DNA from 3 places in the Arthrobacter sp. TE12231 genome. Region 2 is predicted to be linked to each of the others. Evidence: riboswitches for the same ligand, from Rfam matches in the RefSeq annotation. Region 2 holds a riboswitch; each other region holds the start of a gene.

Region 1 (9,686 bases), 2.8 Mb from region 2:
CCGGCCCATCGATCCCCGGGCCGCGCGCAAACTCACCTCCCAGAACATAGCCTCGGACCGCCACGTGGCGCGCGAATGGCGCCCTGAATGGTTCGTCAGCCGCGAGCTGATCCTGGCCCTCGACGTCGACCACTACGGCTGGCTCCGGCAGGCGGCACCGGACCGCGAGTCGCTGGCCAAAATCCGCATGCTGCGCAGCTTCGACCCCGCGGTGGCGGACAAGGACCCGCTGGAGCAGGGCATCGAGGACCCGTGGTACGGCGGCCACACCGACTTCGACACCACCTGGAACCTCATCCGAGCCTCCGTTCCGGGGATCGTGGAGCACGTCCGCACCGAGCTTCAGCGCCGGGACGGGCACCATGACGGCAGTGATCAACCCAATGCACAGCAGCGGGTACGCTCTATTTCATGAGCCCCGCACCCGTTATCCTCGCAATCGACGGGCGGTCCGGCTCCGGCAAGACCACCCTGGCCATCGAGCTGGCGGCGCGCCTCCGGGAACACCACAAAGTCTCGCTCTTCCACCTGGAGGACATCTACCCCGGCTGGAACGGGCTGGCGGCCGGCATTGAACGTTACGTCACTACAGTGCTGTCGCCCTTGCGTCGCGGGGAGGCCGCGGAGTGGGTCAGCTGGGACTGGGAGCGGCACTACGACGGCGAAGTCCGCACCACGCGCCCGGCCGAAATTGTCCTGGTCGAGGGCGTCGGCGCCGGCGCCGCAGCGGCGCGCCCGCTGCTGGACGCGGTGATCTGGGCCGATTCTTCCGACTCCGACCGCCGGGCCCGGGCGCTGGCCCGGGACGGCGAGACCTATGAACCGTTCTGGGACCAGTGGGCAGCCCAGGAAGATCAGTGGCTGGCGGCTGACGACGTCCCGGCCCGCGCCGATGTACACGTGCTGAACCGTGCGGACGGCGCCGCCCCCGACGACGTCCTGCAGGCCCTTCAATACCTTCCGGCCGTCGCGCCCGCGCTGCTGCCCGAACTCGCCATCCGACGCGCCCTGCAGTTGCGGGCTGAACGAATCGACGCCGAGCCTGACGCCGCGCAACTGTTCGATGCGCTCTTCGGCGGCTCAGCCAACGCCGTGTGGCTCGACTCCTCGCTGGATCCGGCGGGCCTCGCCCCGGAAGCTGCGGAACGGAGCCGCTTCAGCATCCTGGCCGACGACGGCGGCCGCTTCGGCCAGGCGGTCCGGCACAGTTCCGGACTGACCCGCGTCAGCGCGGGCCAGGCCACGGCGACCACCGACGGCCCGTTCTTCCGCTGGCTCGACGGCGTCTGGGGTCGCCGGGCGCTCCGGGCCCCCGAAGACTATCCGTGCGGGTTCACCTTGGGCTGGCTCGGGTACCTGGGCTACGAACTCAAGCGCGAAACCGGCGGCACCGACGTCGCGTCCCCCACCCCGGACGCCTGCCTGATCTTCGCCGGCCGCGCCGTAGTCCTGGACCATGCCGAGGGCACGGCCTGGCTGCTGGCCCTGGACACGCCCGACGCCGACGACTGGCTGAGGACCGCCCGCGGGGCTGTGGCCGCCGCAGCGGCGCCCGGTTCCGGAGTGTCCGGCTCCAGTGGATCCGCGGCACTTCGTTCGACCGCGACTCCGCTCGCCTCGCCGCAGTTCACGGCCCGAGACGCGGAAGCCGGCTACAAGGCCAAGGTCGCCGAGGCCCAGCGGGAGATCGCGGAAGGCAATACCTACGAGGTCTGCCTGACCACCGCGCTCACCGCGGCCACATCCGCGGTCCCGCACCGCGTAGGCCCGGACGGCCTGGATCCGTGGCAGACCTATCTGGAGCTGCGGCGCCGTAACCCGGCTCCCTTCGCCAGCTATCTGCGGTTCGACGGCCTCGCCGTGGCGAGCACATCTCCGGAGCGTTTCCTGCAGATTGCCGCGGACGGCAGGATGCGGGCCGAGCCGATCAAGGGGACGCGCGGCCGGGATGCGGACCCGGGTGCGGACGCGGCCCTGCGGCAGGAACTGGAGACCTCGGCGAAGGACCGCGCGGAAAACATCATGATCGTGGACCTGCTGCGCAATGACTTGAGCCATTTCGCCGTCCCGGGTTCGGTGGCCGTCAGCCGGCTGTGCGCGATCGAAAGCTACGCCACGGTGCACCAGATGGTGAGCACCATCGACGCTCAGCTCCGGCCCGGAATGCCGCGGGCCGAGGCTGTCGCCGCCTGCTTCCCTGCCGGTTCGATGACCGGCGCCCCGAAAGTCAGCACCATGGCCATCCTGGACCGGCTGGAGGCCGCCCCGCGCGGCGTGTACTCCGGGGCGATCGGCTATTTCTCCCTAAACGGGGCCGCCGACCTCGCCGTGGCGATCCGGACCCTGGTGGTCCGGGCCCTCGGCGACGGAACGGCGGAACTGAGTCTCGGCGTCGGCGGTGCCGTCACCGCAGATTCGTCCCCGCAGGAGGAATACGAGGAAATCCGGACCAAAGCATTCGGGGTCCTCTCGGCGCTCGGCACCGAGTTTCCCCGAGGCTGAGTTCGGCGAGGACCGAGTTTCCCCGAAGCTGAGTTCCGCCAGATCTGACGTCCCTGGACGCTGGACGGCACCACACAGCAGTTCCAGCAACGCCGGCGCTATTGCAGCGTTGCCGTCAGCCTCGCCACGTTGTCCACGTACTTGACCTTCATGGGCCGTTTGATCCAGTCGTCCAGCACGAGTTCGTGCGAAATGCTGCGGTAGGTGTCCTCGACCGCACGGATCCGCTGGACGATGTCCTCGCCAAGGAGCATCACGGAGACCTCGAGGTTCAGCGAGAAGGAGCGCATGTCCATGTTGCTGGAACCCAGCACGGCAACCTCGTTGTCGATCGTGAAGTGCTTGGCGTGCAGTACATACGGCGCCTTGTAGAGGAATATCCGTACCCCTGCCTCGAGCAGCGCCTCATAGTAGGACTGCTGCGCGTGGTGGACCAAGAACTGGTCACCCTTTTCCGAGACGAAGAGTTCCACCTCGACGCCGCGCTGCGCCGCCGTCGTCACCGCATAGAGCAGCGAGTCGTCCGGGACGAAGTAGGGGCTGCAGAGGGAGATCTTGTGCTGAGCTGAGTAGATGAGGGTATTGAAGAGTCGCAGGTTGTTCTCGGTGATGAACCCGGGGCCGCTGGGAACCACCTGTGCCGTGATGTTTCCGGGGTGGGACTCCGGCTGGTGCGCCAACTGCGCTTCAAGGGATTCGTCGGTTTCGCTGAGCCAGTCCGTCGCGAAAACCACATTTAGGGTGGTGACAATCGGCCCGCGCAGGCAGGCCATGAGCTCCACCCATTCGCGGCCCACCTTGCGGTGCTTGGGATTGTTGTAGGACGGCTCGATCAGGTTCTGGGATCCGGTGAAGGCGATCTCGCCGTCGATCACCATGATCTTGCGGTGGTTGCGAAGATCCGGCCGGCGCCACTGGCCGTGCACCGGGCTGAGCGGCAGCATGGGCCGCCAGCGGATCTTGCTGGCCTTGAGCCGGTCCTTCAGCTTGCGGTAACCCTTGATACGGAGTGTGCCCAGGTGGTCGAACAGGACGCGGACCTCGACACCGCGCTCCGCCGCCTCCTCCATCGCGGTCAACAGATCGTCCGTGACGTGGTCCGAACTCATGATGTAGAACTCGGCATTGACGAAGGATTTGGCGCCGCGGACCGCCTCCGTCATCGCCTTGATGGAATCGGGGTAGCCGGGCAGCAGCTCCACGCTGTTGCCGTCCACCATCGGCAGCGATCCCAGCGTCTTGTTCAGTTCAGAGGCGGACGCCACCCATTCGGGTCCGCTGTAGCGGCTTTCGACGGCCTGCAGCGCCGATGTCCCCGCCCGGACCCGGGTGTTGACGGCCTCCTGCTGGGCACGGCGGCGGCGGGAAAGCCGGAAGTTGCCGAACAGCAGGAACAAGGCCAGGCCCAGGGTGGGCACGATGAAGATGCCCAGGAGCCACGCCATCGCGGTGGTGGGCCGCCGGTTCCCGGGGATGATGCCCAGGGCCAGCACCCGGATGGCGAAGTCGACCAGGGTCAGGATCAGGACCGCCCAGGACGGTAAAGTCTCCGCCAGCGGAAATGGCCACAGCACAGGCGAACCCCTCAAGCTTCAGGCCCGCGGAACAGTTCCGGAACGGGCAACGAGCAAATCCTATCCCGGGACTACCGAGACTAAGCTGTAGCCATGACCTCTCCTGCCACTATGCCCGCGCCCGCGACCGTGCTGGTCTTCCTCGATCCGGCGTTCGAGGGCGGCCGCGTTGCTGACGCATCGAAGCCGCAACTGATGGCCACGGACCTGGGCGCCACCCGCGGCGATGGCGTTTTCGAATCACTGCTGGCCGTGGGCGGCCGGCCCCGCAAGATCCAGGCGCACCTGACCCGGCTGGCCGGCTCTGCCCGCCTGCTGGAGTTGGATATCCCCGCCGAGGACGCCTGGAGGCGCGCGGTGGAGACCGCCATCGGCGAGTACCGGCGCCAGGATCCTGCCGTGACCGCAGCCGGCGGCACGGACGATGATGAAGTGGTGGTGAAGCTGCTGGTCACCCGCGGGCCGGAAGGCGCCGCCGCCCCCACCTGCTGGGTCCAGGCGTCCGCCCCCGGGGCGGCGGGCCGCCGGCAGCGCGAGACCGGAATCGACGTCATCCTGCTGGACCGCGGCTACGACAGCGAAGTCGGCGAGCGCGCGCCCTGGCTGCTGCTCGGCGCCAAGACCCTCTCCTACGCCGTGAACATGGCAGCGCTGCGCTACGCCCACGAGCACGGCGCGGACGATGTCATCTTCACATCCGCGGACGGCCGGGTCCTGGAGGGACCGACGTCGACTGTTCTGTTGGCGCACCTGGAAACGACGGACGACGGCGCCGGCGGCGTTCGCACGATCCGGCGGCTCATCACCCCGCAGCTGGACAGCGGCATCCTCCCGGGCACCTCGCAGGGCGCCCTGTTCACGGCCGCCAAGGCTGCCGGCTGGGAGCTGGGCTACGGCCCGTTGGAGCCCAAGGACCTGCTGGACGCCGACGCCGTCTGGTTGATCTCCAGCATCCGGCTCCTGGCGCCGGTAAACCACATCGACGGCCAGGAAATCGGCACCCCGGAACTGCGCCGGCAGCTCACGGCCGAGCTCAACGCCCTCTTCGCCACGATCGAATAGCCGGCGGCACGGAACTCCGCACCGATGGCAGCCAGCACGGCGAACCCCGAGAACACCGCGTAGAGCGGCAGCGCCGGGAGTGCCCACAAGTGACGCAGGTTGCTGATCGTGCCGTCGACGGCAAGTGCGAGAGCCCCGGCGCAGAACACCGCCAGGACGACTGCGCCGCCGAGCCCCCAGGCCTCCGGTTGTGCCCAGATGTCCGGAAGCGGTTCGGCTCCGGGACGGGCTCCGGACAGGAGGTTCGCCGGCGCGAGGCAGGCCAGCGCGAGCACGCCGGCGGTCCGGACCGCTGGCAGGATGATGGCGGCAACCGTGATGGCCGCCAGGCAGTCGCCCATCGGACGCCGACGGAGGTCACCAACGGCTGACTTGTGGATCCCCAGGCACTGAAGCAGCGACCGTTCGCGCGCCACCCGCCGCCTCCACAGCTCACCGACGCGCACCGGGTGTTGGCCCGTGATGACGGCCCGCGGGGCGAATCCCACCCGGTAGCCTGCGCTTCGCACCCGCCAGCCCAACTCAAGCTGCGCGGCACCAGTGTCCTCCCTGAAGCCGCCGATCTCCGTCAGGACGTCACGCCGCACCGCGCCCATACCTGCCGCGAAGACGGGCAGGAAACCGGAGGCCGCTTGCGCCCGCCGGGCCATCCCGCCGCAGCCGCGGCCTATCAGGTCTACGATCCGCGCGGCAGGACCGGCAGTGAGGGTCCGTTCGCCGCCCCACACGGCGCCGACTCCGTCGGGACCGCCACTCCCGACGTCGAAGGCTTGCAGCATCCGGTCCACGGTCCGCCGGGTGAGGACGGCGTCCGCGGGAAGGAACATGAGCACCTCCCCCGCGGCCCGGCCCACGCCCAGGTTCAGTGCCGCCCCGTATCCCGCCGCCGCGGCGGGTGACCTTCCCGCAAACACAATCCGTCCGTCCTCGGCGGCGAACCCCGCCATGAGCTCCGGGGTGTCGTCCGTGGAGCCGGCATCCACCAGGATCAGCTCGTACCGCTCATACCGGCTCCCCTGGACTGACCGGATGCAGTCCGCCAGAAGCCCGCCCCCATTGTGCGCCGCCACAATGATGGACACGGTGGGCCACTGCTGCCAGAGAGTAGGCGCGTGGCGGCGCCGACACCGCGCGGACCGCACCTCAAAAGAGACGGCCAGCGCCAGAACAACAGCCGCCATCACCGCCGCCGCCAGGACGGGCAATCCGATGAACACCAGGACGAGTTCCTGTGCCGGGCCGACCGGCACCGGCGCCTCACCCCAGGGCATCGGCGGGAATCGCCGGGCATCGCCGGAAGGACGCCGGGTTGAATGCCGGGAGCATGAACGTTGCCAGGACGGCGTCGAGCAGTTCGGGCGCCCACGTGCTGTTCGCCCCGAGTGTCGGGCAGACGCCCAGCACCACGGGGGTTCCGTCCGCGCGGCGGCGGATCTGGACCTGGACCGGGCCGGTCAGCCCGAGCGTGCGGACGGCGGCCAGGCCCAGCTTCCGCACATCGTTGGCCTCGGCCGCCGGCACCCTGCGGCTGACTTCGTCGCTGCCGGCCCGACCGTACGGAGTTCTTGTCTTCTCAAGGACCACGGCCACCGGCGCCATCGCGTTGCGGGGCGGCGTGCCGAACACCAGGGCCACGTAGTCGGCGCCCGGGATGAACTCCTGGACCAGCTGCCCGGCCGGCAGGTTCTTCCAGCTGACGGAGCCGGTCCCGGCCAGCAGGTGGACGGCGTGGGTGCCTTTGAAAGTTCGCGGCTTGACGACGACGGGACCGTTGAGGTCGGCCAGGGACGCCGGCGCGGCGGCGAGGTCGCCCGGAACCCCGAAACGCGGGACGGGAATGCCGGCTGCCTGCAACGCCCATGCGGTGAACAGGTGGTCGTTGGCGAGGGCCACCGCGGCAGGGTCGCCGACGATGATCCGCACGTCCCGGCCGAATCCGGCGCGGGCCGCAGCCAGGACCGGGAGTTCCACGGTGAGGGTCGGAATGATGACGTTGATGGCTTCCCGGTCCACCAGCCGGCGCAGGTCCAGGACCATGTCCGGGTCCGTCGCCGGCAGGAGCCTGACTGCCGCTGCGGTGGTGGCGTCCTCGCCCTGCCGGGTGACGTCGCGGGCGTCGGAGCCGAGGCACGGGATGCCGCGGGCTGCTAGCTGGGCCGCGACGGCCCGGCCGGCGGCGCCTGCAATGCCAGTAACCAGTATGCGCGGGCCCACGGTTGCTCCATTCCGCCGTCACCCGCAGGGCCGCGGCTGCGGCTCCGGCGGTTCGGGCCACCGATTCAGACAAAAATTGAGGGACAGACAACTGCACGCAGAGATAACTTGATCCACAGAAAACGTGGGACGGGCCGACGTGTCAGTCCGATCCCCTCAGTAGACTGCGCAAACTCCCGGCGGACACGAGTGGGCAGTACCCGAAACTGGAGCCCGCTACTACTCGCCTTGGCGCCGCACCCGGTTCTCACCCCGCAACTCTGATTTCTCAGTCCGCCGCGTGTGTCACCCCGCGGAAACGCGGTCCGGTTACGGAACATGACGACGGCGGCGGTGCGGGCCGGCGTCGTAAGTGTTACGTTTTTGGGGAGTAATGAGAACCGGTGCCAAGCCCTGACTGGCCGGTCGGCAACCCTCCCTTTCGCGGCGGGGTGCCTCAGGTGAATACTCGGCATATCGACCATTCGAGCTGCAAGCGTGAAAGAGGAGATCCGTCGTGCCCGACACATCCATACCCGCTGTACCCGGTACAGCAGCCGCCCCCGGCACAGCCCCCGCCGCAGCTCCCGCCGGCGAGGACAAACTGGCCTACCGCCTGTTCACCGGCGCCGACGACCGCGCCTTCTGTGAGCGCGTGTCGGCCGCCCTGGCCGAGGGCTATGTCCTGCACGGAAGCCCCGCCGCCACCTTCAACGGCAGCACGGTGATCGTGGCGCAGGCCCTGGTCCTGCCGGCCGCAATTGCGAGCGCAGACGCCGCCGTGGCCAACGCCGTGGATGAACTCGACAGTGACGAGTTTGGTGCCGAAGACGCCTTCGAGGGCCACGCATGAGCTACGCCGGAGACCTCAGCCCGCACGAGGCGTGGGCCAAGCTGGAGGCCGGCGCCATCCTGGTGGACGTCCGGACCGAGGCCGAATGGGCCCACATCGGCATCCCGGATACGAAGGCCACGGACAACGATCCTCTCTTCATCCAGTGGACCCTCGCCGGCGGGGTGCCCAACCCGCACTTCGTGGAACAGCTCCAGCGCCAGGCGCCCGAGGACACCGCCGTCGAGCTCGTATTCCTGTGCCGCTCCGGCGCCCGGTCGATCGCCGCAGCGACGGCCGCGACGCAGGCCGGCTACACCTCCTACAACGTCCTTGAGGGCTTCGAAGGCGAGACCGACCGCTTTGGCGAACGCACCGTCAACGGCTGGAAGAACCGCGGCCTGCCCACCAACCTCGGAAAGATTTAAGTGACTTTCAATCCAGACGCCGCCGAATGGGCGGCCGACACCCAGGCCGTCCGCGGAGGCCTTGACCGTACAGGCTTCCAGGAAACCGCCGAGCCGATCTTCCTCAACTCAGGATTCGTCTACGAGTCCGCGGCCGCCGCCGAGCGCGCCTTCACCGGGGAGGACGAGCGCTTCGTCTACTCCCGCTACGGCAACCCGTCCGTCGCAACCTTCCAGGAGCGGCTGCGGTTGCTCGAGGGCACCGAGGCATGCTTTGCGACGGCGTCCGGCATGTCCGCCGTCTTCACCGCCCTCGGCGCGCTGCTGGGGGCCGGCGACCGGGTGGTCGCCGCCCGCTCGCTGTTTGGCTCGTGCTTTGTGATCCTCAACGAGATCCTGCCGCGCTGGGGCGTCGAGACAGTCTTCGTGGACGGTCCGGACCTCGAGCAGTGGAAGTCTGCGCTGTCCGAGCCGACGACGGCGGTCTTCTTCGAATCGCCGTCGAACCCGATGCAGGAGATCGTGGACATCGCCGCCGTGAGCGAACTGGCACACGCGGCCGGCGCCACGGTGGTGGTCGACAACGTCTTCGCCACCCCGCTGCTGCAGCGCTGCGGAGACCTCGGGGCCGACGTGATCGTCTACTCCGGCACCAAGCACATCGATGGACAGGGACGCGTGCTCGGCGGGGCAATCCTGGGGACCAAGGAATTCATCGACGGGCCCGTCAAGCAGCTCATGCGGCACACCGGCCCCTCGCTCTCCGCGTTCAACGCCTGGGTCCTGACCAAGGGCCTGGAGACCATGGCCCTGCGCGTCAACCATTCCTCCGCCTCCGCCCTGCGGCTGGCCGGCTGGCTTGAGCAGCAGCCCGCGGTCAGCTGGGTCAAGTACCCGCTGCTGCCCTCCCACCCGCAGTACGATCTCGCGGCGAAGCAGATGAAGGCCGGCGGCACCGTGCTCACGCTGGAACTCTCGCCGTCCCCGGGCCGCACCGCCAAGGAGGCCGCCTTCGCGCTCCTGGATGCGCTGCGGATCATCGATATCTCCAACAACCTCGGTGATTCGAAGTCCCTCATCACGCACCCGGCCACCACGACGCACCGCGCCATGGGC
Region 2 (9,686 bases):
GACCGGAGAAGCCAATCAGCCGTATCCCGGCCAGCAGTACCCGAACCCGCAGAACCCGGGCCAGCCGTACCCGGGCCAGCAGTACCCGAACCCGCAGAACCCGGGCCAGCCGTACCCGGGCCCGCGGTTCCCGGACCAGCCGTTCCCGACCGAGCCGTACCCCGGACAGCAGTATCCGGGCCCGGCCGGCTACGGATCACCCGTTCCCTACGAGGACAGCCCGGAGTACCTGAACAACCCGCCCCAGCCGCAGCGGCACGAACCCGACCCGGGTGCAGGGCAGCCGCAGGCGCCCGAGACGCCGTCGGCCCCGCAGGGTTACCGGGCCCGCAAGCTCGCCGAGCTGGACCAGCAGTACAGCGACGGCAAGCTGTCCATGGAGGACTACATGTCCCAGCGCGCTGAAATCATGAAGGGCTAGGATCACAAAAGGCTGGCGAAGTCGATATCGGCCGCGTTGACGGTTCCGGCCGTCCGCCCCGGGGCCTTGTGGTTCTGCCAGTACAGATTGGTGTGGGCCACCACGAGTTCCGGCGGCGGCGCGCCATATTCGCTCAGGTCCTCGGTGGTGTGGGCGTCCGCGACCAGCGTGACGTCGTAGCCTCGGGTGATCCCGCCGTGGAGGGTCGAGCGAATGCACTCGTCCGTCTGCGCGCCGGCCAGGAAGAAGCGGCCGATCCCGCGGTCTGCCAGCACCGACTCCAGGTCCGTAGCCTCGAAGGCGTCGCTGTACTCCTTGGGCACAAGCGGCTCCGCATCACACCGCACGAGCTCCGGCACGTACTGCCAGGCGTCGCTGCCCCGCGGGAGCTCCTCGCCGCCATGCTGCACCCAGATGACGTCCACCCCGGCGTCGCGTGCCCTCTGCACGAGGACGGCAATGGTCGCGACGACGTCGTCGCGGCGGTAGGCCCCCGCGACGACGCCGAGCTGCATGTCCACTACGACCAGTGCCGTGTTGGGTCGGTTGACGAGCGTGGTCACAATGCCTCCCGGATCCTGGGCTTGTCTGCCTGCCCACTCTAATCCCCGCGGCCCAAGCAACGCTGAGATCATGAGCAGCGTTAACGCCGAGGGCCCGGGTCCGCGCCGTGCGCGAATCCGGGCCGACGGCCACTCAACAGGTTTCCCCGGGCCGTGTTTCCCCGGGCCGGCGGCCTACCGCTTGCCGGCGGCGAGGAGGTCTGCGGTGCCCTGGGCGTCGGCGGCGTCGACGTCGTGGAGCGAGACGCCGCGGGTCTCCTTGAGGAAGAACACGGCGACGGCGGTGATCGCGCAGGCGATCAGGAGGTAGATGGCCACCGGGACGGAGGACTTGTACTGGCCCAGCAGCGCGACGGCGATGATCGGCGCGAGCGAACCGGCCACGATCGAGGTCACCTGGTAACCGAGGGACACGCCGGAGTACCGCATCCGGGTCGGGAACATCTCGGCCATGATGGCCGGCTGCCCGGCGTACATCAGGGCGTGGAAGAGCAGGCCGATGATGACCGCGGCGAGGATGATCAGATCGTTTCCGGTGTCCATCATCGGGAAGGCGAAGAAGCCCCAGGTCGCACCCAGAACGGCGCCGGCCATGTAGACGGGCTTGCGGCCCACCCTGTCCGAGAGCCGGCCGACCATGGGCACCACGGAGAAGTGGATGAAGTGGGCCACGAGCAGGAGCAGCAGGATCCGGGCGGTGTCGGCGTGGACCACCGTCTTGAGGTAGGTGATTGAGAAGGTGACCACGAGGTAGTACAGGATGTTCTCCGCGAAGCGCAGGCCCATCGCGGTGAACACGCCGCGGGGGTAGCGGCGGAAGACCTCGGCAACGCCGTAGCCCTTGTGCCCTGCCTCAACTTCCTTGCGTGCTTCCAGGAAGATCGGGGCGTCGCTGACCTTGGTGCGGATGTAGTAACCGATGAGGACGATCACGGCGGAGAGCCAGAAGGCGACCCGCCAGCCCCAGCTAAGGAAGTCCGCCGAGGACAGCACGGAGGACAGGATGAACAGCACCGCGGTGGCGAAGAGGTTGCCCAGCGGAACAGCGGACTGCGGCCAGCTGGCCCAGAAGCCGCGGGACTTGCTGGGGCTGTGTTCCGCGACGAGCAGGACGGCGCCGCCCCATTCCCCGCCGACGGCGAAGCCCTGGGCGAAGCGAAGGAAGACCAGCAGCGCCGGGGCCCAGTAGCCGATCTGCGCGAAGGTGGGCAGGCAGCCCATCAGGAACGTGGACACGCCCACCAGGATGATGCTGAGCTGGAGCAGCTGCTTGCGGCCGAACTTGTCGCCGAAGTGGCCGAAGACGATCCCGCCGATCGGGCGGGCAACGAAGCCGACGGCGTACGTGAGGAACGCCGCGAGGATTCCGTCCAGTTCGGTCTGCGAATTCGGGAAGAAGGCCTTGCCAAAGACCAGCGTGGCCGCGGATGCGTAGAGGAAGAATTCGTACCATTCCACCACGGTGCCGGCCATGGAGGCCGCCACCACCTTCTTCAAGCCGGACGTCTTGACGTCGGGCTCGCCTGCGCGCGTCGCGGCAGCGTTTTCCGTGCTCATGAGAACTCCTTCGGTGTCGCCTTCGACACCCCGTGGACCATTGGGCTGAGATGTTGTGTGAATTAGCACACACAGCGTTATTCCCAACGAGTATGGTTCCCGGAGCCCTGAGCCACAACGACCATTAGTGCAGGGAGCATCTGCAAAAATGCACAGCCGTGAGGGGCGGCTAGGCGAAGAAATTGCTCCGCAACTGGCCGCTGAGCTGCCCGATTTCGGTGAGGAAGCCGTCGTGGCCGATCGGCGCCTCGATGATGTGCAGCTCGGGGCCCCCCGGCAGGGCCTCGGCCAGTGCACGGGACTGGGCGGGGAAGTACAGGCGGTCCGAGTCCACGGCCGCCACCAGGAACTCGGCCGTGGCCGGGGCCAGGGAGTCCCGGAGGCTTCCGCGTCCGCGGCAGACGTCGTGGCTCATGAGCGCCTCGGTGATGGCGATGTAGCTGTTGGCATCAAAACGCCGGACCAGTTTGTTGCCCTGGTGGTCCAGGTAGCTTTCGACCTGATAGCGTCCGCGCCCGGCCAGCGATCCGGCTTGCAGGGGCGCCTCGGACTCCTGGGCGTTCCGGCCGAACCGGCCGTCGAGCTCGGCCGCGGAGCGGTAGGTGATGTGCGCGATCCGGCGGGCGAGGGCGAGCCCCGCTTCGGGTTCCGGGCCGCCGTAGTAGTCCCCGCCGTTGAAGTTCGGGTCCTGGCGGATGGCCAGGGTCTGGGCCTGAGCGAAGGCAATCTGTTCTGCGGTGCTGCTGGCGCCGACGGAAATCACGGCGCAGCGCCGGACCCGCGAGGGGTGGGTCACGGCCCACTCAAGGGCGCGCGCGCCGCCGAGCGAACCGCCCAGCACGGCGTACCAGCTGTCGATGCCCAGGGCATCGGCCAGCCGCGCCTCGGCGGAGGTCGTGTCCCGCAGAGTCACGAGCGGGAACCTCGATCCCCAGGGGCGGCCGTCGGGGGCCGGCGTGGAGGGTCCCGTGGAGCCGTAGCAGCCGCCCAGGATGTTGATCGATACGACGAAGTACTTGTCCGTATCCACGGGGGCCCCGGGTCCGGCCAATTGTTCCCACCAGCCGGGTTCCTCGCTGGCACCGCGGGTCACATGGGTGTCGCCGGTCAGGGCATGTTCAATGAGGACGGCGTTGGAGGCATCGGCGTTCAGCGTCCCCCACGTCTCAAAGCCGAGGACCACATCCGGCAGCTGGACCCCGGATTCGAGCTGCAGGTCACCGATCCTGAGGTACTGGACGGTCCCGTCCGGCACCCGGGCAGCTTGGGCGGCGGGTCTTGCGGAAACGGAGTTCCGGATTGGTTTGGTTTCGGGTTCACCACTGCGGGTGACGGCAATCGTCATATGAGGACCTAACTTCGCGCTTGCCTGCCGTCAGCTGACCGGCAGGCCAGGTCTTCACCCGGGGCACCCCGCCGCAAATGGAGGGTTGCCGGCCAGCAAGCCGGGGCTGTCGCTGGCACTCATGACCTTGTATGAGTGTACGAAACAGCGTGCGGAAATGACGAAGATTGTGACTTCCGTGTGACAGCCGGAGGCCGGCACTCCCCGTCCGCGGGAGGCCGGCCGCCGGTTGTCCGGTGGAGCTAGGCGCTCTTGGCCGCACGGAATCCGGCGTCGAGGTCCGCGAGGATGTCGTCAATGTGTTCCAGTCCGACCGAGAGCCGCACCAGGCCGGGGTTCACGCCGGCCACGGCCTGCTGCTCGGGCGAGAGCTGACTGTGGGTGGTCGACGCCGGGTGGATCACGAGAGAGCGGACGTCGCCGATGTTCGCGACGTGCGAGTGCAGCTCGAGGGCATCAACGAAGCGTTTGCCGGCCTCCGCTCCCCCGGCGATGTTGAACGCGACGACGGCGCCGGTCCCCTTGGGCCCGTACTTGCGCCCGCGCTCGTACCAGGGGCTGGATGGCAGCCCGGCGTAGGCGACGGATTCGACGTCGTCCCGCGCCTCCAACCATTCGGCCACCTTGGTGGCGTTGGCCACGTGGCGTTCAACGCGCAGGCTAAGGGTCTCGATGCCCTGGGCGATGAGGAAGGCGTTGAACGGGGACACGGCGGAGCCGAGGTCGCGCAGGAGCTGGACCCGGGCTTTGAGGATGTAGGAGAGGTTGGCCCCGAGCGCGCCGCCGGCGCCGAGGTCGCGGGCGTAGACCAGTCCGTTGTAGGTGGGGTCCGGGGTGTTGAAGCCGGGGAACCGTTCGGGGTCCTTGCCGAAGTCGAACTTGCCCGAATCCACGATCACGCCGGCGATCGCGGCGCCGTGGCCGCCGAGGTACTTGGTGGCGGAATGGACCACGATGTCCGCGCCCCACTCGATCGGCCGGATGAGGTAGGGGGTGGACAGGGTGTTGTCGACAATCAGGGGCACGCCGGCCTCGTGGGCCACCTTGGAAACGCCCTCGATGTCCAGCACGTCCTGGCGGGGGTTGGAGACCACTTCGCCGAAGAACAGCTTCGTGTTGGGCCGGACGGCCTCGCGCCACTGGTCCAGGTTGTCGGGGTCCGCAACGAAGGTCACGGAGATACCGAACTTCTTCAACGTGTGCGCGAGCAGGTTGTAGGTGCCGCCGTAGAGACTGGGGCTGGCGACCACGTGGTCCCCGGCCTCGGCGATGTTGAGGATCGCGAACGTCTCGGCGGCCTGGCCGGAACTGAGCAGCAGGGCGGCGAGGCCGCCTTCCAGGCTGGCCACGCGCTGTTCCACCGCGTCCTGCGTGGGGTTGCCGATCCGGGTGTAAATGGGGGCAAGTTCAGCGAGGGCGAAGCGGTTCGCGGCGCTTTCGGCGCTCGGGAACACGAACGACGTCGTCTGGTAGATCGGGAGGGACCGGGCGCCGGTGGCGGAGTCCGGCTCCTGGCCGGCGTGGATCTGGCGGGTTTCGAAGGACCAGGCAGTGGACATTATTGCTCCTGTCGGGACTGGGCACAGCACCGCCCGGGCCATCGGCCCAGGCCGGCACAGGCGCCGCGCTTGCCCTCCGGCGGGCGCCGGACGGCCAGGTCTTCACCCGGGGCACCCCACCGCGATACGAGGGTTGCCGGCCAGCAAGCCGGGGCTTTGCGCTGGCACTCATGACCTTGGTTCAGTGTAGGAATGGCGGCAGGCCGCTGGATAGCTTTATGACGAACATGAAGACGACGGGCACGCCGGCCTCCAGACACCCCGAGACATCCCATCATGGTAAGGCAAGCCTAAGCTGAGAGGTCCATCACAAAGTGCCAAGATGAGGGCATGCGCATGGATCACGTTTCTTACGCCTGTGAACACGATGGCTTGGCAGCCACCACTGAACGTATTGCGTCTGCCCTCGGCGTCGAAGCCGTGAAGGGTGGAGTGCACCCCCGTTTCGGGACACGCAACATGATTATCCCGCTCGCGGGACACAAGTATGTCGAGGTCGTGGAGGTCCTGAACCACCCGGCATCGGACAAGGCCCCCTTCGGCCAGGCAGTCCGGGCACGCTCCGAGGCCGGCGGCGGCTGGATGGGCTGGTGCGTCGAAGTTGACGACCTCGGCCCGTTCGAGGAGCGGCTGGGCCGCGCCGCCGTGAACGGCAACCGGAAGTTCCCCGACGGCCGCGAACTGGTCTGGAAGCAGATCGGCATCCTGGGCCTCATCGCCGACCCGCAGGTGCCCTACATGCTCAAGTGGGAGGGTGACCCGGAGCTTCACCCCTCCAATGCCTACGCAAGCGACGTCAAGATGTCCGCGCTGACCATTGCCGGTTCGGCAGAGCGCGTCACGGAATGGCTTGGCGAGCCCGTGGAAAAGCCGCTGGAAGACGTGGCCGTGAACTGGCTCGCGCCGCACGGCACGCCCGGAATCCTCTCCGTCACCTTCGAGACCGCCTCCGGGGCGGTCACGATCTAACGCTCCACCTGCCCCACACTTCGGCCGCCATCCCGCGGGTGCCAACGTTGTCACCCGCGAGATGGCGGCCGATATATTTTAAGTGCCGACTCTCCCGCGTTGCTTTGTGGGCGCCTCAGCCCAGGCCCACGGCCTTGCCGAACAGGCTGAATCCCACGAACGCCACGGTATCCAGGATGGCGTGGGCGATCACGAGGGGCATCACCCGCTTGGTGCGGGTGTAAACCAGGGCGAAGACCACGCCCATCACCGCGTTGCCGATAAACGGCCCGAACCCCTGGTAGAGGTGGTAGCTGCCGCGAAGCAGGGCGCTGGCCGCGATGGCCGCCGGCGTGCTCCAGCCCAGCTTCCCGAGCCGGTCCAGGAGATAGCCCACCACAATCACTTCCTCCACGATCCCGTGCCGGATCGCGGACAGGACCAGCACCGGCACCGTCCACCAGTAGGCGTCCAGGGCGCTGGGGATGATCGCCGTCGTGATCCCCAGCGCCCGGCCGGCGGCGTAGAGCGCCAGGGACGGGATGCCGATGGCGGCGGCGAGTCCCAGTCCCTGCAGGAGATCCTTGCCGGGACGGGCGAAGTTGAAGCCGATCCTCCGGAACGCCGAGGTGCCGTGTTCTCCGGCTGGCCAGCGCTCGGTGAGGAAGTAGATCACCAGGGCCACCGGGACCAGGGCAAAGAGGATGTCCAGCAGCTGGTAGGTGAGGTCGAAGTATTCGCGCGCGCTCTGCGAACGGTTCAGCGTGGACGTGCCCTGGGCCAGCGGCGCCGTGGTCATTTTGTCCAGCAGCTGCACCACGGAGTACACCGCGGACTGCCCCAGCGACAGTCCCAGGACAATCAACACTTCGAACCGCAGCCGACGGCGGGAGGGAACCAACATGTTCCTATCTTGCCTGCCGTTGCCGATAGTTTGCTGGTGCCCCACCTATTGCCCAGGAGGTGCGGCCGTGCGGGGTTTTGCCTGCGGCACCCGCTTCCGGGAGCCCTATGCTTGGGGTTTATGAGTGCGCCCCGGAAAATCATCATGATCCGGCACGGCCAGTCCGCCGCCAATGCCGACACCTCGATCTACAACCGTGTCCCGGACTACCGGATTCCGCTGACGCCCCTGGGACTGGAACAGGCGACGGCGGCCGGTGAGGAGGTCCGGCGCCAACTGGACGGCCGCCCGGTGTGCGTCTACGTTTCCCCGTACCTGCGTGCCTACCAGACCCTCGAGGCGCTCAACCTCGGCCCGCTCGTGGAACGGGTGATCGAGGAACCGCGGCTGCGGGAGCAGGACTGGGCGAACTTTCAGATCGCCGGCGACATCGAGGACCAAAAGGAGCTCCGCAACGCCTACGGCCACTTCTTCTACCGCTTCCGCGAGGGCGAGTCGGGCTCCGATGTGTATGACCGGATTTCCTCCTTCATGGAGACCCTCTACCGGCACTGGTCAAAGCCAAGCTACGCCCCGAACGCGCTGTTCGTGACGCACGGGCTGACCATGCGCCTCTTCTGCATGCGCTGGTTCCACTGGTCGGTGGAGTACTTCGAATCCCTGAACAACCCGGAGAACGCCGAGGTCCGCACCCTGCTGCGCACCGCGCGGGGCAAGTACGAGCTCGACAAGCCGTTCACGCAGTGGGAAAAGCGGCGCGTGGACGAGACCGTCCTGGACGCCCCGCCGATGTTCTTCTAGCTGCCGCCATTCAGTCAGGAACCCGAGCGATCACCTGCCGGAACTTCCCGCTCGTGCCGCTCTGCTCTAGCGGCTCGGCCGCGCGGACGACGTCGACGTTCCCCAGTTCCAGCCCGGCGAGGTACTCCGACAGCCTCGCGGAGGCCGCGCGCCACACCACTCCGGCATCGGCACCGGGTTCGGGTTCCAGCCGGAGGCGGATGGTTGTCGGTCCCGTCTGAACCAGCTGGCTGCGGTGCAATCCGGGCGTTTCGTCGACGACGGATCCGATGGCGAGCGGAAGAACAAGGAGGGCGGTCCCGTCGGCGGCAACGAGCCGCAGGACGTCGTCGCGGCGGCCGGCGACCCGGATGGCGGGCAGCGGGTTGCCGCATTCGCACGGACCGGTCTTTGCCAGCACTGAGTCGCCGAGGTCGTAGCGGATCAGCGGCTGGACCCGGTTTGCGAGGTTGGTCAGCAGCACGGTGTGGGACGGCTCCCCCGGGGGAGTAGGCCGGTAGTCCGCGTCGACCGGCTCCAGGATGGCCCAGTCGCTGTTGACGTGCAGCCAGCCGCGGGCGCAGTCAAACGCCAGCGGTGTGAACTCGGAGGCCGCGTAGGCGTCGTGGAGGGCGCCCCCGAACGCCTCCACGATGCGGGCCCGCACGTCCGGCCCGCTGGACTCGCCTGCCAACTCCACCACCACGGGTTTCAGGTGGAGCCGGCCGGCTGCCTGCTCCTCGGCGAGCAGCGCGAGGGCACTCGGATAGCCGGTGATAGCTGAGGGGTCGAACTCATTGAGGGCTGCCACGAGCCGCGCCAGCGGCTGTTGCACCGGAAAAGCCCGGAACGCGCGCCGGCGCCACCAACTGCGCCGGCCCTGCCATTGCACCCAGCCTGCCCCCGCGTAGTGTCCGCCAGTGCCCACAACTGCCGCCCAGCGCAACCCGCGGCGGCCCATAGCCAGCAACTCCGCGGGCGACAGCCAGGCTAGGTCGATGCGCAGAGTGAAGGCCTGGGAGACCGCGAGGGAACGGGGATCGTGCACGAAGATACCGGGGTGCCCGGTGGTGCCCGACGTTGTGCAGACGAAATACCGTTCCAGGTATGGCGTTCCGACCAAGGACGGGTCGGCGATGAAGGCTTCGACTCCGGCCCGGGTGACGGCGGGATCGGTGACCCAGTCATCGAAGTTGGCCATGAGCTCCTGTTTGGTGACCGGTGGCAGCTCCGTCAGGACGACGCCGTCGGCGGCCAGGGCGCCCTTCACGTCCCGGTAGAGGCGCCGGTAGAAAGGCGAACTGATCCGGGCGTGAGCGACGAGCGCCGCCAGCCGGGCGTCCCGGCGCCGGGCCAGGCCAGCCGGCCCCTGGCCCTGGGCCCACAGCTGATCGAGAGCGAAGCCCAGTTCCTCCAACAGCCTTGCCACAGTTACCTCCTGGGGTAAGCCGACAGGGTCGAAAGCATTAGGTTGAAACCAGAGTCACCGGGCGCGTACGCCCGCCCGCCACACGGCGCGGGTGAGCGGAATGCCGGGCCGGTAGGCCAGGTGTGTGGCCGAGGGCGCGTTGAGCAGGTGCAGGTCCGCCCGGTGCCCGACGGCGATCGA
Region 3 (9,686 bases), 1.7 Mb from region 2:
GTCCAGCCGCTTTTCGCATTTTCCGGAGGAACCATGTCAGAGAACACGTGGACCGTGACAGGCCCGCAGACCATCGACGTCGACGGCGTCCGCTCGCTAAAGCTCGGCATCGTCCGCGGCCGCTTCGACATCGTCACCCATGACGAAGACGTGGCCAGGATCGAAGTCTCCGAAATCACCGGCGACCCGCTCACCATCTCCGTCATCGACGGCCGCCTGGAAGTCCGCCACCAGCTCCACGGCCCGCAGGGCTGGTTCAAAAACCTCATGGGGACCGTCAACAACCACAGCAGCAACTCGGTCGTCATCAGCATCGCCCTGCCCGCCGGCGTCGAGGTGGAGGCCGGAACGGTCAGCGGCGACGGCATGGTCTCCGGGACCAGCGGGCACGCCCGGCTCAACACGGTCTCGGGGTCCGTGCTGGCCGACGGCACCTCCGGGGACCTCTCCGTCAACACGGTCAGCGGCGAAGTGATCGCCCGCAACCACCGCGGCGTCCTGACCGCCAAGAGCGTCTCCGGCGAGGTAACGGCCTCGGGCCATTTCAGCCACATCCGCGCGAACACCGTCAGCGGCGACCTGAGCTTCGACCTCCACGGTTTCACCCAGGATTTCGGCGCCAATTCGGTCTCCGGTGACGTCACCATCCGGCTGCCGCACGACGTCGGCGTGGACATCATCGCCAAATCCGCCAGCGGAGCAGTGGTCATTAACGACCTGAGGTATTCCCAGCCCAACGGCACGGTGCAGACCATTGCGGGCCCGGACGCCAAGCTGATGCTGGTCCGCACCAACTCGGTCTCGGGAAAGACATCGATTTTCCACGGCCACCCCACCGCGGACACCGAACCGGTGCTCTGATGCCTCCCGTCTTCGCCCACGGAGCACTCCGGCTGTACCTGCTCGCCCTGCTCGAATCAGGACCCAAGCACGGCTACGAGCTCATCAAGGCCCTCAGCGAGCGGTTCGGCGGCACCTACTCCCCCAGCGCCGGAACCATCTACCCGCGCCTGGGCAAGCTCGAGGAGGAAGGGCTTGTGGCCACCCACACGGAAGGCCGCCGCACTAACTACAGCATCACCCCGGCGGGGCTCAGGGAGCTGAACAGCCGCCGGGACGAGCTCGCCGGCGTCGAAAACGACATCTCGGCCTCGGTCCGCCGGCTCGCCGACAACCTGCGCCAGGACATCCGCGTCAACATGCGCGGCCTCCGGGCCGATCTCGCGGCAACGGCGGAGGCGGCGCGCACCTCGGCCCGTGCCGCAGGGACGGCGGCCGGGACGGGCTCTGCCGGCGTCGCGGGCACGCGGTACTCGCCGGAGGGGGAACGGCGGCTGAAGGAGGCCGAACTGCTCGTCCAGGCCTTCCGCGACGACATGCGGGTGGAACTGCGGCGCCACGCCGGGAGCCACCCCGTCACCGCCGTCACGCTCGAAACCGTCAGGACAGTGCTGGATCAGGCCCGGATCTCGATCCGCAACTCACTCGAGGCATGAGCCCGGTCGCTGAGGTCGCCGGTTCGCGGCGGGTGCCGTGATGTGGGAGACTTGAGGGCAGCTCTTTTGAGTACCAAGATTAAGGAGGCCAGCTATGAGCAAGCGTGCACGTAAACGTCGTGACCGTAAGCGTGGCGGCGCGAACCACGGTAAGCGCCCCAACACCTAAGCCACGGCTAGGATTGAATGCTTTAAGTGAAAGACCCCGGAAACCTCACGGTTCCGGGGTCTTTCGCTTTGGGGTCTTTCGCTGTGCGGCTTAGGCTTCCACGGTCCGGATGGAGTGGATCCGGTCCAGGATGGAGTTCTTGAGGTTCTCCGGAGCCGCTTCGGTGCACGAACGCTTGACCATCACGCGGATGACACATTCGAGGTCGTACTGCTCCAGGCACTCCGGGCAACTGTCCAGGTGGTCCTTGATCTCTGCGATGTCTTTATGCGTGAGCGCACCATCCAGATATTCATAGATACGTTGCATCCGGGCGTCGTCGCAATCGCCCAGTCCCTGGCAGTCGCTCATTTCCTGTTCTCCTGTTTGTTGCTGTCGGCCGCGCTGGTTGACTCGGTGGCGGCCCTGAATCCCCGCTCGGCGGCATAGTCCGCAAGCATGTCCCGCAGCATCTTCCGGCCGCGGTGCAGCCGGGACATGACGGTCCCGATGGGGGTGTTCATGATGTCTGAAATTTCCTTGTACGCGAAGCCCTCGACGTCGGCGAAGTACACGGCCAGCCGGAATTCCTCGGGAATCGACTGGAGGGCGCGCTTCACATCGGAATCGGGCAGGTGGTCAAGCGCCTCGGCTTCAGCCGAACGCAGTCCCGAGGACGTATGCGACTCTGCGCGGGCCAGCTGCCAGTCCTCGATCGTGTCCGAATTCGACTGCAGGGGCTCGCGCTGACGCTTCCGGTACAGGTTGATGTAGGTGTTGGTGAGGATGCGGTACAGCCAGGCTTTCAGGTTGGTGCCGGGCTTGTACTGGTGGAAGGCCGAGAACGCCTTCGTGTACGCCTCCTGGACCAGGTCCTCGGCGTCCGAGGGATTCCGGGCCATCCTCATGGCCGCGGAATACAACTGGTCCACGTACTGCATCGCGTCGCGTTCAAAGCGCGCCCGGCGCTCTTCCGCGGACTCGGTGGAGACGTCCAGCGGCTTGCCGTCCACCTCGGTTTCCAGGGCGGCGGCCGCACTGGCATCAGGTGTGGGGGTGGGCGTGGCGTCGTTTCCGGCAACCTCGTGCATGGCCGTAACGGCCGGGTCCATGGTGCTCATTGCGTCCAAGTCTACTGTCACCTTCCGCCGGGCACCCGGAACTCCCGGAAGCGCGACGGTCCACGGCTGCCCGGAACCGGCTTCCAGTTCCGTTCTGTCCAACACTTGCGTCAAATCTCCGCCTTCCTTAGCCGTGCTTAAACCTGCCTTTCACAACCACGTCCGGCAGGCAAATATTCCGCAAAAGTGCAAGACTAGAACCGGTTCTCCCGCAGTAAATCCGCAGTTCGTCCATCCAGGAGGAAATTCATGTCGATTGTCCGCTTTCTCGCCCGGCCCATGCTCGCCTCCAGTTTCGTCCTCGCCGGCGTGCACAAGCTCAAGAATGCGGATGACACTGCGGCACAGCTGTCTCCCCTGCTGCGGCGCACCGCCGACGCACTGCCGTTCCAGGTCAATGAGAAGGTCCTGGCGCGCGCGATTGGCGGAACCCAGGTCGGCGCCGGCGTCTGCTTCGCCCTTGGCAAGTCCGCCCGGCTGGCGGCCACCGTCTTGGCCGTCATTTCGGCCCTCAACAGCTACGTGGAATGGCGCAGCGCGGACATCTCCTCAAAGGAAGCCCGCGACGCCCGCCGCAAGCAGCTCCTGAAAAACGTTTCCCTGACCGGCGGCGCGCTGCTCGCTGCCGTCGACACCGCCGGCAAGCCCAGCCTGGCGTGGCGCGCCGGCACCTTCGCCGCGGACGCGAAGAAGAACGCGAGCCACTTCGCGGCCGATGCCAAGAAGACCACCAACAAGCGGCTGAAGAAGGCCGACAAAGTGGTCCGCAAGGCCGTCGACCACAAGGCCGGGGCCTAAGACGGTAATGACTGGCACCACCCCCTCCGCAGCTACCCCGTCCCGCTCAGCCGGCCGCCATGCTGCCGATGCCGCTCCGCCCTGGCCCGCGCCGTTCGCGGCACGGCCGGTCGACGCCACCGTCACCGTTCCGGGTTCCAAGTCCCTGACCAACCGGTACCTCGTGCTCGCGGCCCTCGCGGACGGGCCGTCCCGCCTGCGGGCGCCCCTGCACTCCCGGGATTCAGCGCTGATGATTGCGGCCCTGCGGCAACTGGGGGCCACCGTGACGGAAGTTCCCGGCGACGGCGCGTTCGGCCCCGACCTGGAAATCATCCCGATCAGCCTGGACGCCGCCGCGGCGGAAACGGCGATCGACTGCGGCCTGGCCGGCACGGTCATGCGCTTTGTGCCGCCGGTGGCCGCGCTGCGCCGCGGAGAGTCACATTTCGACGGAGACCCGCACGCCCGCAAACGGCCGATGGGCACCATCATCGAGGCACTGGCAGGCCTGGGCGTGGCGGTCAGCGCGCCCGACGGCGGTCCGGCGTCGTCGCTGCCCTTCACCGTGCACGGCACGGGTGAAGTGCGCGGCGGCCACCTCGTCATCGACGCCAGTGCATCGTCCCAGTTCGTCTCCGCCCTGCTGCTGGCTGGCGCCCGCTTCACCGAGGGGCTCCACCTGGAACACCAAAGCAGGGAAGATGCAGGCAGGCCCGTGCCGAGCCTGGACCACATCAACATGACGGTGGCCGTGCTGCGCGGAGTGGGCGTCACGGTCGATGACTCGGTACCGAACCACTGGGTGGTCTCCCCCGGCCCGATCCGCGCGTTCGACCAGCGGATCGAGCAGGACCTCTCCAACGCCGGCCCGTTCCTCGCGGCGGCCCTCGCCACCGGCGGCACCGTGCGGATCCCCAACTGGCCCGCCGGGACCACGCAGGTCGGTGACCTCTGGCGCGGCATCCTGGCCGCCCTGGGGGCGACCGTGACGCTCGACGCCGGCACCCTGACCGTCACCGGCGGACGCGAAATCAAAGGCGGCGACTTCGACGAAACCAGCGAACTCGCCCCCACCGTCGCCGCGCTCTGCGCCCTCGCCACCGGCCCCTCCCGGCTGAGCGGCATCGCGCACCTCCGCGGTCACGAAACAGACCGGCTCGCCGCCCTCGTCGCCGAGATCAGCCGCCTCGGGGGCGACGCCGAGGAAACGACGGATGGACTCATCATCCGGCCCGCCAAGCTGCACGGCGGCGTCGTGCACAGCTACGCAGACCATCGCATGGCCACGGCCGGCGCCATCCTCGGCCTGGCCGTGCCGGGCGTCGAGGTCGAGGACATCGCCACCACGGCCAAGACGATGCCCGACTTCCCACGGCTCTGGGAAGCCATGCTGGCGCAGGGACCCACCGCGGACGAGGACGGCGCCGGTGGCACGCAGCACTGATTCCTGGGACGAGTCCGATGTCCGGATCCGTCCGAACAAGAAGGGCTCCCGGCCCCGCACCAAGGACCGGCCCAGCTACGACGACGCCGTCACGGGCCGCATCATCACCGTTGACCGCGGCCGCTACACCGCCGTCGTCGGCGAAGGCACCCCCGGGGAACGCAAGATCATCGCCGCACGGGCCCGGGAACTGCGCCGCAATCCCGTGGTGGCCGGCGACTTCGTCTCCCTCGTCGGGGACGTTACCGGTGAACCTGACACCCTCGCCCGGCTGGTGAAGATCCTGGACCGCAAGACGCTGCTGCGCCGCAGTGCCGATGACACGGACCCGATCGAACGGGCCGTTGTGGCCAACGCCGACCAGCTCGTGGTGGTGGTGGCGGCGGCCAATCCCGAGCCCCGGACCGGTTTCATCGACCGCGCGCTCGTGGCCGCGTACGACGCCGGCATTGAGCCGCTGCTGCTCGTCACCAAGGCCGACGTCAAGGATCCCGCCGAGCTGTTGTCCAATTACACGCACCTCGACTTCCCCGTCATCATCTCCAAGACGGCGGACTCCGCCGCATCAGGCATCGACGCCCGCTCCGACGACGGCCTTTCGGCCCGGCTCGACAAGGACGCCGTCTCCCAGCTCCGCGGCTACCTCGACGGCAAGGTCACCGTCATGCTGGGCCATTCCGGCGTCGGCAAATCCACCATGGTCAACGCACTGACCGGGGCCGAACGTGCCACCGGAGGCGTCAACGCGGTGACCGGCCGCGGCCGCCATACGTCTTCCTCCGCGCTGGCGCTAAAAGTCAACGATGCCCCGGCCGGCAGCTGGATCATCGACACCCCCGGCATCCGGTCCTTCGGGCTGGCCCACGTGGATCCGGACCGGATCCTGAGGTCCTTCCCGGACCTGGAACCGGGCACGGACGATTGCGAACGCGGCTGCAAGCACGACTCCACCGCCGTCAACTGCGGCGTCGATGCATGGGTTGCGGCCGGGCATGCGGGTCCCTCCGGGCCGGCAAGGCTGGCCTCCCTGCGCCGGCTGCTGGGCACAGACCCGCGGATGGAAGCGCAGGACACCAAGGAACTCGGCACTGTGTCCTAATCCGGCCCCTCACCGGCCCGCGGCGCAGCACCGCGGCCTCCCGGCGGCCCGCCCGCTTAGACGGTAGTTTGGAACCATGAGCCAAACCGATTCGAGCTACAACGATGACCTGCGCCTTGCCCATGTCCTGGCAGATTCCGTCGATTCCCAGACCATGAGCCGCTTCAAGGCGCTCGACCTTCGGATCGAGACGAAGCCCGACCTCACCCCGGTCACCGACGCCGACAAATCCGCCGAAGAGGCCATCCGCGGCCAGCTCTCCCGCTCCCGGCCGCGCGACGCGGTCCTGGGCGAGGAATTCGGCAGCTCGGGCCACGGCTCCCGGCGCTGGATCATTGACCCGATCGACGGCACCAAGAATTTCGTCCGCGGCGTCCCGGTCTGGGCCACCCTGATCGCCCTCGTTGACGAGGGCGAACCGGTGGTCGGCGTCGTCAGTGCGCCGGCCCTGGGCAAGCGCTGGTGGGCGGCCAAGGGCGCGGGCGCCTACACCGGCCGCTCCCTGGCCTCCGCCACCCGGCTGAAGGTGTCCAACGTTTCCAAGCTCGAGGACGCGTCGCTGTCCTACTCCAGCCTCGGCGGCTGGAAGGAACGCGGAAACCTGGACGAGTTCCTGGGCCTCACCGAGGAAGTGTGGCGCACCCGCGCCTATGGTGATTTCTGGTCCTACTGCCTCGTGGCCGAGGGTGCGGTGGATATCGCCTGCGAACCCGAACTGAACCTCTACGACATGGCCGCCCTCGTGCCGATCGTCACCGAAGCCGGCGGCCGCTTCACCTCGCTCGAGGGCGAGGACGGCCCCTTCGGTGGCAACGCCCTGGCCACCAACTCGATCCTCCACTCGGAAGTGCTCAAGCGGCTCAACCCCGGACTCGACGACTTCCTCTAGGATCGTCCGACCTTTCTCAACAATCGAACAAACGACGGCGGCGGCCCCCATTCCGGGGCCGCCGCCGTCGTTTCTTCGGCCGACGTGCGCATTGCGGCGCGCACGTAACAAAACGCTTCACATTCGGAGGCCGCCTTTTCCCCGGCTGCACCGATGTCCTACGCTCGATGCAGGTCACGAGTGCCAGCGCTAAACCCCGGTTTGCTGGCCGGCAACCCTCCAGTCGCGGTGGGGTGCCCCGGGTGACGACCTGGCCGGTCCGGAACGGACCCGGCAAGCGCGGATTCCCACGATGTGGGGTCCTGTTCGAGTGAGGTCCCATGACAACTGCCATTTTCCCCGCCGCCCCCGAAGTCGACGCACGGTTTGCCGCCGCCGCACGCCCGCTCGCCGCCGTCACGGGCGCCGAGATCCAGTCCCCGCTGATCAAGGGCGGCCACGCCCGCTACGCCAACCTCGATTACGGCGCCTCCGCCCCGGCCCTGTCCGTTGTCTCGGCCTACCTGAACGAAATCCTGCCGTACTACGCCAGCGTCCACCGCGGTGCCGGCTACGCCTCCCAGATCAGCACCTCGGTCTACGAGAACGCCCGGGACATCGTGCGGGACTTCGTGGGCGGCCGGCCGGACGATTCCGTCATCTTCACCCGCAACACCACCGATTCCCTGAACCTGCTGGCCGGGTGCCTGCCGTTGCAGGACGGCCGGCCCGCCGGCGAGGTCATCTACCTCGACATCGAACACCACGCGAACCTCCTGCCCTGGCAGAACGTCCCGCACCGCAGCGTCGTGGCCGCGCCCACCCTCGCGGCCACCATCGACCGCTTGCGGGACGAGCTCGCACGCGGCGGTGTGAGCCTGTTGGCCGTTACGGGCGCCTCCAATGTCACCGGCGAGATCCTGCCGATCCGCGCCCTCGCCGCGCTGGCGCACGAGTACGGCGCCAGGATCGTCGTCGACGCAGCGCAGCTGGCGCCGCACCGGCGGATCGATATCGCCGCCGACGACGTCGACTACCTCGCCTTCTCGGGTCACAAGCTCTACGCCCCGTTCGGAACGGGCGTGCTGGTGGGGCGCACGGACTGGCTCGACGCCGGCACCCCGCACCTGGCTGGCGGCGGCGCCGTCCGCGACGCCCGGCTCGACTCCGTCAGCTGGACCACCGGACCGGCCCGGCACGAGGGCGGCTCGCCGAACGTCCTGGGCGCGGCCGCGCTGGCCCGCGCCACCCAAGTGATCGCAGAGCTGGACCCGGCACAGTGGTACGCCCACGAGGACGCCATCCGGTCCTTCCTGGTCGAAGGCCTCCGGCGCATCGAGGGCGTGACCGTACACCAGATCTTCGCCGACTCGTCTGCCGACTCGTCGCTTGCCGACGGTCAGCCGGGCGCAGGCACCATCGGCGTCGTGAACTTCTCCGTGGAGGGCTACGACGCCGGGCTGGTGGCCGCCTACCTGTCGGCCGAACACGGGATCGGCCTGCGCGACGGCCGCTTCTGCGCCCACCCGCTGCTCAAGCGGCTCGGCCTGCCCGCCGGCTCCCTGCGGGCCAGCTTTGGCCTGGGATCCCGGCTGGAGGACGCCGAGCGCCTGCTGGCCGGCCTGCGGCAACTGCGGCAAACAGGGCTCGGCTGGGATTACGTGGTGGATGCCGGCCGCTGGGTGCCGGCCAATGACACCCGCAGCTACCCGCACTGGGCGCCGAACACGCCGGGCACTGCCGGCGCCGCGCCGTGCACCCTGGACTAGGCACTGCTTGGACCGGGCACTGCTGACCGGGCACTACTGACTAGGCGCTGGGGATCAGGCACTGCGCCGGTGCGGTAAATTCGAAAGGTACCTGAACCGGCAGGACCTTCCCCGAAGGAGATAGCACGTTGCACAGCGTGCCCAAAATGCACGGCAGGCCCAAATTGCACGCCGGGCCCAAGCTGCACAGTCAACGGCGCCAGGAACTCGGACAGAGCTTCCAGGACGGCGGAGAGCACTACGACCGCGTCCGCCCGGGCTATCCGCAGGAATCGGCCGACTGGCTGATCCCGGCGGGGGCCAAGGACGCCGCGGACATTGGCGCCGGCACCGGCAAGTTCACCGCCCTCCTGGCCGCACGGGGACTGCACACGGTGGCGGTGGACCCCTCCGCCGACATGCTCGAGCAGCTGCGCCGGGCCCTGCCGGAGGTTACGGCCGTCGAGGGTACCGCGGAGCACACGGGCCTCGAGCCGGGAGCCTTTGATCTCGTCACTGTCGCCCAAGCCTGGCACTGGTGCGATCCCCGCCTGGCCAGCACCGAGATCGCCCGGATCCTCCGGCCACACGGAGTCCTGGGCCTGGTCTGGAACCAGCTGGACACCGCTGTGCCGTGGGTACACCGGCTCTCCCGCATCATGCACGCCGGGGATGTCCACAAACCGCACTTCCGGCCGCCCGTGGGCCCCGAGTTCACCGCGTTGGAGAGCCACCTGACCCGCTGGGAAGACGCTGTCACCGCGGAGGACATCAAGGAGCTGGCGAAGTCCCGCAGCTACTATCTCGCAGCGTCGGAGGCCACCCGGGCCAAGGTCATGGCAAACCTCGACTGGTACCTGAACGATCACCTGGGCCATGCCCCCGGCGAGATCCTCCGGCTGCCCTACCTGACGCAGACGTGGCGTGCCATCCGGGCCTGACCCCGGTCCGGATTGCAGGGGAAGGCCAATGGGGCTTATTG

The links. A riboswitch is a leader RNA that binds a small molecule or an ion and turns the genes downstream of it on or off. The one in region 2 is predicted to bind S-adenosylmethionine.
Region 1: it holds a riboswitch for S-adenosylmethionine, as region 2 does, so the genes downstream of both, ACVWYS_RS00285 (DUF1737 domain-containing protein) here and metX (homoserine O-acetyltransferase MetX) in region 2, are expected to answer to the same signal.
Region 3: it holds a riboswitch for S-adenosylmethionine, as region 2 does, so the genes downstream of both, ACVWYS_RS05300 (aminotransferase class V-fold PLP-dependent enzyme) here and metX (homoserine O-acetyltransferase MetX) in region 2, are expected to answer to the same signal.

The regions. Positions count from the first base shown of each region.
Region 1 is NZ_JBSSFS010000001.1:67,939-77,624, reverse strand. Features, by position in the region: gene ACVWYS_RS00315 (low molecular weight protein-tyrosine-phosphatase) at 1-415, shown strand, start outside; gene pabB (aminodeoxychorismate synthase component I) at 412-2,502, shown strand; gene cls (cardiolipin synthase) at 2,601-4,076, opposite strand; gene ACVWYS_RS00300 (aminodeoxychorismate lyase) at 4,170-5,138, shown strand; partial or broken gene ACVWYS_RS00295 (glycosyltransferase) at 5,567-6,319, opposite strand; gene ACVWYS_RS00290 (ATP-grasp domain-containing protein) at 6,396-7,352, opposite strand; SAM riboswitch class IV at 7,722-7,836, shown strand; gene ACVWYS_RS00285 (DUF1737 domain-containing protein) at 7,936-8,184, shown strand; gene ACVWYS_RS00280 (rhodanese-like domain-containing protein) at 8,181-8,591, shown strand; gene ACVWYS_RS00275 (O-succinylhomoserine sulfhydrylase) at 8,592-9,686, shown strand, end outside.
Region 2 is NZ_JBSSFS010000001.1:2,848,495-2,858,180, forward strand. Features, by position in the region: gene ACVWYS_RS12895 (hypothetical protein) at 1-421, shown strand, start outside; gene ACVWYS_RS12900 (isochorismatase family protein) at 424-984, opposite strand; gene ACVWYS_RS12905 (MFS transporter) at 1,159-2,541, opposite strand; gene metX (homoserine O-acetyltransferase MetX) at 2,711-3,886, opposite strand; SAM riboswitch class IV at 3,898-4,013, opposite strand; gene ACVWYS_RS12915 (bifunctional o-acetylhomoserine/o-acetylserine sulfhydrylase) at 4,129-5,445, opposite strand; SAM riboswitch class IV at 5,506-5,621, opposite strand; gene ACVWYS_RS12920 (VOC family protein) at 5,776-6,414, shown strand; gene ACVWYS_RS12925 (CPBP family intramembrane glutamic endopeptidase) at 6,530-7,297, opposite strand; gene ACVWYS_RS12930 (histidine phosphatase family protein) at 7,418-8,098, shown strand; gene ACVWYS_RS12935 (phenylacetate--CoA ligase family protein) at 8,109-9,506, opposite strand; gene ACVWYS_RS12940 (amidohydrolase family protein) at 9,561-9,686, opposite strand, start outside.
Region 3 is NZ_JBSSFS010000001.1:1,164,248-1,173,933, reverse strand. Features, by position in the region: gene ACVWYS_RS05345 (DUF4097 family beta strand repeat-containing protein) at 34-861, shown strand; gene ACVWYS_RS05340 (PadR family transcriptional regulator) at 861-1,496, shown strand; gene ACVWYS_RS05335 (50S ribosomal protein bL37) at 1,591-1,665, shown strand; gene rsrA (mycothiol system anti-sigma-R factor) at 1,756-2,016, opposite strand; gene ACVWYS_RS05325 (sigma-70 family RNA polymerase sigma factor) at 2,013-2,765, opposite strand; gene ACVWYS_RS05320 (DoxX family protein) at 3,015-3,563, shown strand; gene aroA (3-phosphoshikimate 1-carboxyvinyltransferase) at 3,571-4,989, shown strand; gene rsgA (ribosome small subunit-dependent GTPase A) at 4,973-6,088, shown strand; gene hisN (histidinol-phosphatase) at 6,165-6,977, shown strand; SAM riboswitch class IV at 7,150-7,263, shown strand; gene ACVWYS_RS05300 (aminotransferase class V-fold PLP-dependent enzyme) at 7,298-8,725, shown strand; gene ACVWYS_RS05295 (class I SAM-dependent methyltransferase) at 8,872-9,645, shown strand.